One region of the Rhodococcus sp. no. 34 genome, then DNA from elsewhere that is predicted to be linked to it. Evidence: riboswitches for the same ligand, from Rfam matches in the RefSeq annotation. Region 1 holds a riboswitch; the other holds the start of a gene.
What was found. A riboswitch is a leader RNA that binds a small molecule or an ion and turns the genes downstream of it on or off. The one in region 1 is predicted to bind cobalamin.

Region 1 (4,798 bases):
TCGGCTACAAGAACGCTCGGATGGACGAGTTGCTCGGCAAGCTGCAAACAGCGTCGGGCGAGGATGAGCGGCGAGCCGTCATCGACGATATTCAGACCGTGGTCAACGAGACGGCGCCGATGGCCGTGGTCAACTCCGGCAAGGTTTTCATCCCGTGGCGCGAGAACGTGCACGGAGTGATGCCGAGTGCGGACGGGATTCTGCTCTTCGGCAACACATGGTTGAGCTGACCCCCGTGCGCCTTTTTGGTAGTGCCCACTACCAAAAAGGCGCACCGGGGCTTTGCCCCTAAAGCTCCGCTCGTACCAACTTCGCGGCTTCGACGAGGTTACGCAGTGACGCCTCGACCTCGACGGAACCGCGGGTCTTCAAACCGCAGTCCGGGTTGACCCACAACCGCTCGACAGGAACAGCTTTGAGTGCCTCACGCAGGGATTCGGCAATCTCGTCGACGCTCGGCACCCGCGGCGAGTGGATGTCGTAGACACCCGGCCCGACGCCGAGGTCGAACCCGACCGAACTGAGATCGTCGAGGACCTCCATGTGTGAGCGCGCCGCCTCGATGGACGTGACGTCCGCGTCGAGGCCGGCGATGGCGCCGATCACCGCTCCGAACTCGGAGTAGCACAGGTGCGTGTGGATCGCGGTGGAATCCGCGACGCCCGAGGTAGCCAACCGGAAGGCGCCGACCGACCAGTCCAGGTAGGCGCGCTGATCCTCGGCACGCAGTGGGAGTAGTTCTCGTAGAGCCGGTTCGTCAACCTGGATGATTCCGATTCCGGCGGCCTGCAGGTCGACGGTCTCGTCTCGAATGGCCAGTGCGACTTGATTTGCCGAGTCGGCGAGGGGTTGGTCGTCGCGGACGAACGACCAGGCCAGAATGGTGACGGGTCCGGTGAGCATGCCCTTGACCGGCTTGTCGGTCAGCGACTGCGCGTACATGATCCAGTCGACGGTCATCTGTTTCGGGCGGGAGACGTCGCCGTACAGAATCGGCGGACGCACGCAGCGGGTGCCGTACGACTGGACCCAACCGTTGGCGGTGGCGAAGAATCCGTCCAACTGCTCCGCGAAGTACTGGACCATGTCGTTGCGTTCCGGCTCACCGTGAACAAGAACGTCCAGGTCCAGCTTTTCCTGGAGCGCAACAACTTCGGCAATTTCGGCGCGCATACGGTTGACGTACTCGGCTTCGTCGATCTCGCCCTTGCGCAGTGCTGCGCGAGCGATGCGGATCTTCGAGGTTTGCGGGTACGAACCGATTGTCGTCGTGGGCAGCGGCGGCAGAGAAAGCAGTTCGTCCTGGGCAGCGCGACGTTCGGCGGCGGGCGCGCGACCGGTCGCCGAGTTCAGCACGGCGGCCAGGCGTCCCCGAACACTCGCATCATTGAGTCTGCGATCGTCCTTGCGGGTCGACGCGGCCGCTCGTGCCAGAGCGAACTCGTCCTCCACCGACTCTCGGCCCTGTGTGAGAGCGGTTGCGAGAGTAACTACTTCCTTGACCTTCTCGGTGCCGAACGCGAGCCACGAGCGCAGGGCCTTGTCGACATCGGCTTCTGCGGCGAGAGTGTACGGAACGTGCAGCAGGGAGCACGATGTGGAGACGGCAAGAGTATCCACGCTGCCCAACAGAGCACCTAACGTGCTCAGTGCCGAATCCAGATCCGACCGCCAGATGTTTCGTCCGTCGACCACACCGGCGACGACCAGTTTGCGGGCGAGTTCGGGGACGGAGCCGATCGAATCCTGACCGGCCACCAGGTCGACGGCAAATCCTTCGACGCCGGTGGACGCAAGCGCGGGCAGCGCCTCACGCAGCGAACCGAAGTACGACGCCAACAGGATCGACGGCCGCTCGGACAGCGCTGAAAGCTGTTCGTACGCAGCGCGTGCCGCTTCGATTTCCTCGTCGGTGCGATCGCCCACGAGGGCCGGTTCGTCGAGCTGAACCCAGCTCGCACCGGCCTTCGCGAGCCGACCGAGTAGATCCGCGTAGAGGGGGAGTAGTTCGTCGAGTCGCGAGAGCAGCGGCTCGTCAGTGCCGACAGCCTTCGAGAGCAGCAGGAAGGTGACCGGTCCGATGACGACCGGGCGGGCTGCAATGCCGTCGGAAAGTGCTTCTGCCAGTTCGGACAAGACCTTGGACGGGTCGAGTGCGAACGTGGTGGACGGCGAGATCTCCGGCACCAGGTAGTGGTAGTTGGTGTCGAACCACTTCGTCATTTCGAGCGGCGCGATGGTGTCCGTCCCACGGGCAGCGGCAAAGTAGCGGTCCAACGGATCGGCGACCGACGCGACGCGGTCGGGCAGCGCGCCGAGAAGAACTGCGGTGTCGAGCATCTGGTCGTAGAAGGAGAAGGTATTGACCGGGACGGAGTCGAGGCCCAGGTCACGGAGGTCGGCCAAGCCCTGCCGACGGAGGTCACGGGCGACAGCCTGCAGGGCGTCGGCGTCGATGCGCCCTGCCCAGTAGCTTTCGGTTGCCCGCTTGAGTTCTCGATGAGGACCGATGCGCGGTGAGCCCAGCACGGTCGAAGTGAATGTTGTTGTCACGGAGTTTCTCCAGATTGCCAATGCATTGATGGCCACTGCCGGCAGACGGGTATACCTCACGAGACCCCGAGTTTCAGCGGGCAGCACTGCCCGCACCGCACACGAGGTCCGATGGAGATCTACACGCCCATTCCACGAGGCGGTGGACCGTCGGGCACGGCGTGCCCGACACAGTCGGCAGGTCTTCGGACTCGCGGGCACTCGATCGAGTTGGATCGAACCTACTGGCCGTCGCTTCCCAGGCGGATGCCCAGTGCACATGAACGGCGGTCGTTCCTGCTTACCGCTGCGGGACAGTCCCGGATTTTCACCGGGTTCCCTCTCACCCCGACAGCTTGCGCTGACGGAGCTTCGACGCCGGGACCGGTCTTCGGGGCTCCTCATGACCGTGCCGGGCGAACCAGCTGCATCGACCAGCATAAGGCCAACCCTCCCTGAGCAGTCAAGGAGAGTCGGCGAAGGGCGCTATGCGCGTGACATGTAGGAATTCGAGTCCGGTGGTACGCGCGGAAGATTTTCGGAGGAACGTAGATTCTCCGCCATTTCGACAAGCAGATCCTGTGAAGACGGTGAGAGGTCGACGACACGGGAGGTGAGGTTCCGCAGGCGCACGTTGTGCAGCTGTTCGAGGAGGGAGAGGTCTGCCTCGCCACCTGAGATCGCGGGCGGAGTGTGATCGGACGGGGCGTAGAAGTAGTCCGGATGGACGTTGAAGAAGTGGGCGAGGGCGGCAACCACTTCGGGTGACGGATTGGTTCGGACGCCGGTGCGCAGTTGCGACAGGTACGGCGTGGAGATACGGCAGCCGAACTCGGTCATGCCGCGAACGACCATCGCGTTGGTGACGTGAAAGTCGGCAGTCTCGAACAGCGAGTTCAAGCGTTCGTTGAACTGGTTCGACATGAGACGTCCCTTCCCCCGCTACGCACAGGCTCCGTCGATTCAATTAACTGCATCATAGCCAGGTATCGAACGATTAGCTGTTTCGGATTCTCGCGAAGCAGTCGTTTGCAGGGAAAATCCCTAGGGTAGAAGGTCCCTACTTTGAGTGATCTGGACAAATTGCCATCACGAATCGAACGGCGAACTATTTGCCGGGGAAGGCGATTCCAGACGCGCGGATCAGAGCCAGCCGTTCGACTCGGCGATTCTGACGGCTTCCGCGCGCGTCGACGCACCCGTCTTACCCATCGCGGATGACAGATGATTTCGAACCGTCCCTGCGGACAAAAAGAGCGCCCCTGCGATGGCTGCCACGGGTGCGCCGTCGTGAGCGGCGCGCAGTACTTGGGTCTCACGCTCCGTCAGAGGCGACTCGCCGCTGACGAGGCTGTCGGCCGCAAGGGTGGGATCGACGACGCGCAGTCCGGCGTGGACACGCCTGACTGCGTCGGCCAGCTGCCTGGCGGGGGTGTCCTTGACGACGAACCCGCCGGCCCCGGCGTGCAGGGCTTTGCGAAGAAATCCGGGACGTCCGAACGTGGTGACGATCAGGACTCGGGTGTCGGGTGCTGCCTCGCGAAGGGCCGCCGTCGCGGCGATTCCGTCCATGCCGGGCATCTCGACGTCCAGAAGCGCGACGTCCGGGCGGTGTTCGAGAACGGCGGACACCACCTCGTCGCCGCGACCGACCTCGGCCACCACGGACAGGTCGGATTCCAGATCGAGCAGCGCGGCCAAAGCTCCTCGCACGAGCGCCTGATCGTCCGCCAAGAGCAGCCGTATGGTTGCTCGATCGCCCTGGCTGTTCACTCTGTCTCCTGTTCGACTACCTGAAGTGCAAACCCCTGCGGCTGGGGATGAGTGATGATCACTCGTGCGCCCGACGCTCCGGCGCGCTCGCGCAATCCGATCAGACCGTTTCCGGAAGACGTCGACTCGGCCCCTCGTCCGTCGTCGACGACCGACGCACTATTTTCGTCGACCGTGATCCGGCAGTGGGTCGCACCGCTGTGTCGAACGACGTTGGTGACGCCCTCACGGATCGTCCATGCAAAGAGTTCCCGAAGACGCGTGGGAACCATGTCGGTACTGCTCGGCACCTCGTCCTCGATACCAGCCGCACGCAATGCCTCTCGCGCTCGGGCTATCTCGACGGGAAGAGAAATCCCACGAAATCCTTCGACGGCCGAGCGCACGTCTGCCAACGCGTCACGCGAAAGTCTTTCGAGGTCGTCGAGTTCGTTGCGCGCACGTTCGATATCGACATCGAGTAGGCGATTGGCCAGTTCGGCTTTGATCGTGA
Region 2 (4,798 bases), on a different contig from region 1:
GCGGGAGTGAGTCAGACAGACCACGAGGCCGACTGCGACCACCGCAGCGCAGAGTGCGACGTCGAGCCAGTCGGCGCCGCCGAGTGAGCCCAGGAGCCAGAACATCACGCCGCGGGTCTGCTCGGGATCGGCCGAGGTGATGACGATGAACGAGGTGAGCGCGGAGAACAGTTGGGTCGCGGCGACACCGGCCAGGATCACCCGATCCGGCGTGCCGCCGGCCGCATGGGCGAGCAGCAACACAAGGGCGAAGGAGATCACCGCGCCGATGAAGGCGCCGCTCGACAAGCCGATCACTCCCGACCCGACTCCGAGGATCACGATCAGTACGGCACCGGTCGAGGCGCCGGACGAGATACCGAGGACAAACGGATCGGCCAGCGGATTGCGAAGCAGCGACTGCATGATCGCACCGCACAACCCGAGACCGGCACCGCAGAGCGCGGCGAGCAGGGTACGCGGCAGACGGAGGTCCCAGACGATGCCGTCACGGATAGGGGTGACGTCCGCCGCGGTACCGCCGAGATGGCCGACGACGATCGAAGCCACCTCACCGACCGACAGACCGGCCGGCCCCAACGTGATTGCCACGGCAGCCGATCCGGCCAGCGTGACAACACCGATCATCCACAGCAGGGTGACGGTCGTCGGGTTGTCACGCAGCCGAACTCTTGTCGTCATCTCACGCCGTAGACCACGTAGTCGTCGAACAGTTGCCAGACCGTCCCCGACTCCCGAAAACCTGCTTGCGCGAGCGCCGCCAACTGGAAGTCGACGGCTGTGGGCGCGGTGGCGTCACGTCCGGCGAATCTACGCTCACGCTCGTCGGTCAGTGCCCCGATGCCGTGAGTGGCCCGCAGCTCGTCCCACCAGCTGTCCCACTCGGGAGCGCCCGCAGCAAAGGCGGAGCGTTGCGTCTGCTCGTCGTGAGCGTTCGCCCATCGGCTTATGACGGGGGATCGGCCGTCGAAGCGAAAGTGATCACCATTGAGCAGAACGCCGGCAGGGCTCAGCAGTTCGCGGCACTGCCGATACACCTCGACGAGCTTCTGCGGTTGCAACCAGTGCAGCGCGGTTGTCGACACTATCGCCTGAACCGGCGCAGCCACCGAATTCGGCCAATCGGCTCCCGCCAGGTCTGCGTCGATCAGCTGCAGTCGGTCACCGAAACGCGTCGACGACTGGCGGGCGAGCTCCAGCAGCATCGGGTCGTAATCGATCCCCACAACGCTCGCATGCTCGAACTTTTCGAGAATCCGGGCGCTCAGTGAACCCGGCCCGCAGGCCAGGTCGACAACCGTGAACGGGGCGTGCGCGTGCTGCAATTCGAGGACGTCGAGAATCACGTCGAAGCGCTTCTCACGGTCGGCGATGTATGCCGCCTGCTGGTCGTCCCACCGACGCACCAGTTCACAGATCTCCGCGGACATCTAGACCACACCCAACTGGCGCAGCCCGTCGGAGAGCTGTTCGATGCCACCGACATTGCGGATCGAGGGATCCATCGTCGTTCCTTCGAGGATGATGTAACGCTTGTTCTTCACTGCGGTGAGCTTGCTGGCGACCGGGTCCGATTCGAGGAACGCGATCTTGTCTGCGGCACTGTCGCCGTCTCCACCGCGGTCGAGATCTGCGAGCACCAGCACGGTCGGGTCTCGATCGAGGACACTCTCCCAACCGATTTCGGGCCAGTACTGCTTGTTGTCGTCGAAGGCGTTCTTCGCACCCACCGCGTCGGTCATGATTCCCGGTGCACCGCAGCACCCGGCGAAGTACGGAGTCTTCGTGGCTGCGTACCACCACGCCAGCGTCACGTTCTCAGCTCCCAGTGCCGCCGTGGCGGTGGCCGCGCGATCCTTCAAATTCTCGGTGAGGTCGACACCTTTGTCCTTGACATCGAACAGTGTTGCCACGTCGTCGATTTCGTCGTACAAGTCGTCGAGCGTGAGGGCCTTGCTCTGCTCGGCATCCTGACCGGTGCACTCGCTGGGTGACTGATATGTCGCGACACCGAGGTCGGTGAACTTGATCCGGTCGGCGATGCCCTCCGAGGTGAACGTGTAGTTGAACGTCGTGTAGACCATGTCCGGTTCGCGTTCGAGGACACTTTCGAATGACGGGAACTCGGTGTCGAACGCCTGGACCTGACCACGCGCCTCGCGCAGTTCTGGGAGGACATCGTCATCGCTCATGGCGTACCCGGCCATCCGGTCCTGCACTCCCAGTGCGAACAGCATCTCTGCTGCAGGTTGATTTACCGCGATTGCCCGTTCGATCGGTCGCTCCACCGTGACGTCTCGGCCACAGTTCTGGACTGTCACGCGCGATTGTTCGGAAGAGTTGGATTGTCGGGCAGCACTGTCGTCGGAGGAGCAGGCAACCAACGACGCGCTCAACAGGGCAGCGACGGCGGCGGCGGGTAGGCGAAGTCTGGACAGACGCATGGAATCTCGTTCTCGCAGGGGCTCGTTCGCGGAGCCCGTTACCGTGTGAACAGGCGCCTGTTGACCCCTGCTGCCAGCCGGTATTCGGACTCGAGATCGCCCCACCCGAGCGCCTTCCCAGATTCTCATCCAGTGGCGTAAGCCCGGGCGGTCACCCTCACCGCTGCGCGTCAGTTCCGGATTCACACCGGATTCCCTGACCCCCTGTGTGGAGGTCCGCTGGCACAGAGGAACTTATCACCGCAGTGCACCGCCGGTCAGGTCGGCTGGTGTGAGGCAATCAGATCTCGATGGCCAGGTCGTCGATGTCGGTGAGGGTTCCGCCGTCGGCGAGGATGCGCTCGTAGTTCTCGCGTCGACGGAGGTCGATTTCGGTGTTGCTGACGCCCTCCTTCCAATATCCGAATATCGCGACGTCGTTTTTGTCGAGTCCGACGGTCGATCGAAAGTGCTTCCGGATTGCGCGCATCTCGTTGCGTTCACCGGCGCCCCACACGACGTAGCTCGCGGGATTGGCGAGCTCGCGTGCTCCTACCGCCAGTGGGCCGTCGGGCTCGGCCGGATCTGCGCTCACGCGGTGAAGCTCCAGGCCGGGGAGGGCGGGCAGTTCGGCGAAGACGACCTCGTCATCTGTTGTGACCCAGCCGATTCCGACGACGTCGGTAGGTAACTGCTCGATGATCGAGTGCAATGCGGGTATTGCGGTGCCGTCCAGAAAAAGTGCGATACGTCGACCAGGAACATCAGGGATCAAGAAGTGTGGCCGCGGACCGGTGAGGCCGAAGGTGTCACCGACGGCCAACGTTGCTGCCCACCTCATCATCGGACTGGTCTGTCCGTGCAGGACCACATCGACGACGATCGATCCGCTCGCTGAATCGTAGGAACGCACCGTGTACACGCGCGAAGCGTCGTCGAAGGCCGGCCCGAGATTCATGCGTACGGTCACATTCGGGCGTGACCAGGTCGGATCGTCGGTCGACTCCGTCAAACGAGCCGTGATCCGCAGCAGGTGATCGCTCGGTCGCTCCATCGCTTCGACGATCGCGAGAACGTCGTTGAGTCCGCGATTGTGGTCAGCGGTCCTTAGGACGGTCGTCGGGGGAGTTGTTGTGCGCGAGGCGTCTGCATGTGTCATCGACTGTGCTCCTGGATCGGGTTTTCGGGATGCCGCCAGGTTAGTGCTGCCTAAGTCGAGCGAGTTGTCCAGAAGTGACATCTGATTACCTGAATGATTCGGGTCTCGAAACGACGCGGTTGAGCGAGTGGTGCCGGCGCTGCTACCGTGCCTGTGATGTCCATACGCCGCTGTTCTCTCGCTTCCGGCCGTGCACTGCGCACGGCCCGATTCGGCGTAGCGACTTTCCGACGTGGGCGTAAGGCGATCGACCGCCGCCCGTCCGGTCTTGTCTGGATCGAAAGAGCCTTGGCCGCACCGGCCGGATCCGTCTGACATTCGCCACTTCGGCGAGCATTGCCTCGCCGAGATTTCGCAGTGCCACACCTGTTGCAGTGCTGCGCATTTCCCGTACCTGAAGTTTCTCGCGGGTGAGTTGTGAGTGTCGGCGCCACCGAGCCTGGAATGCCAGCCAACTCGTTTTCGTGAAAGGTACACAGCAATGAATCGTTTCGAAGGTCGTCGTATTCTCGTCACCGGCGCAGGATCTGGAATCGGGCAGGCCACCGCGCTGCGGTTGCTCGCCGAAGGTGGCCGCGTGGTCGCTGCCGACATCTCCGAGCAGGGTTTGGCGAACACCCGGAGATCGGCAGAACATGCTTCGACGGAGGATCGCCTCGACACCGTCGTCGTCGATATCGGTGACGAGAGTTCCGTCATCAAGGTTGTGGGTCAGGCGATTTCGACTCTCGGGGGATTGGACGTACTGGTCAACGCCGCCGGGATACTGCGTGGTGGGCACACCCACGAGACCTCGCTGGACCTGTGGAATCAGGTGCTCTCCGTGAATTTGACGGGCACTTTCCTCGTCACCCGCCAGGCACTGCCGGCTCTCCTCGCCACCGCCAACGCAGTCGTGGTGAATTTCAGTTCCACCTCCGCGGCCTTCGCGCACCCGTACATGGCCGCGTACGCCGCAAGTAAGGGAGGAATCCAGTCCTTCACTCACGCACTGGCTCTCGAATACGGCAAGCAGGGTCTGCGTGCCGTCGCGGTGGCTCCGGGCAGTGTGAAGAGCGGGATCACCGACACTACGGCGTCGTACTTGCCGGAAGACACCGACTGGTCGCTCTTCGGCAAGTTGTCACCGATTCTGAGCACTGATCTGGAGTCCGGTGGTGCCCCCATGGCCGGGCCGGAAAGTGTTGCGGGAGTTATCGCGATGTTGGCATCCGAC

Region 2: linked by a shared signal. The riboswitch ahead of ACYP01_RS09145 (ABC transporter substrate-binding protein) and the one ahead of metE (5-methyltetrahydropteroyltriglutamate--homocysteine S-methyltransferase) in region 1 are both predicted to bind cobalamin.

What each region holds. Positions count from the first base shown of each region.
Region 1 covers NZ_BAAILK010000012.1:329,940-334,737, reverse strand. The annotation lists gene ACYP01_RS02455 (ABC transporter substrate-binding protein) at 1-230, shown strand, start outside; gene metE (5-methyltetrahydropteroyltriglutamate--homocysteine S-methyltransferase) at 289-2,553, opposite strand; cobalamin riboswitch at 2,713-2,937, opposite strand; gene ACYP01_RS02445 (helix-turn-helix domain-containing protein) at 3,019-3,456, opposite strand; gene ACYP01_RS02440 (response regulator transcription factor) at 3,676-4,305, opposite strand; gene ACYP01_RS02435 (sensor histidine kinase) at 4,302-4,798, opposite strand, start outside.
Region 2 covers NZ_BAAILK010000026.1:5,791-10,588, reverse strand. The annotation lists gene ACYP01_RS09155 (FecCD family ABC transporter permease) at 1-681, opposite strand, end outside; gene ACYP01_RS09150 (class I SAM-dependent methyltransferase) at 678-1,430, opposite strand; gene ACYP01_RS09145 (ABC transporter substrate-binding protein) at 1,431-2,444, opposite strand; cobalamin riboswitch at 2,503-2,683, opposite strand; gene ACYP01_RS09140 (siderophore-interacting protein) at 2,725-3,582, opposite strand; gene ACYP01_RS09135 (SDR family NAD(P)-dependent oxidoreductase) at 4,064-4,798, shown strand, end outside.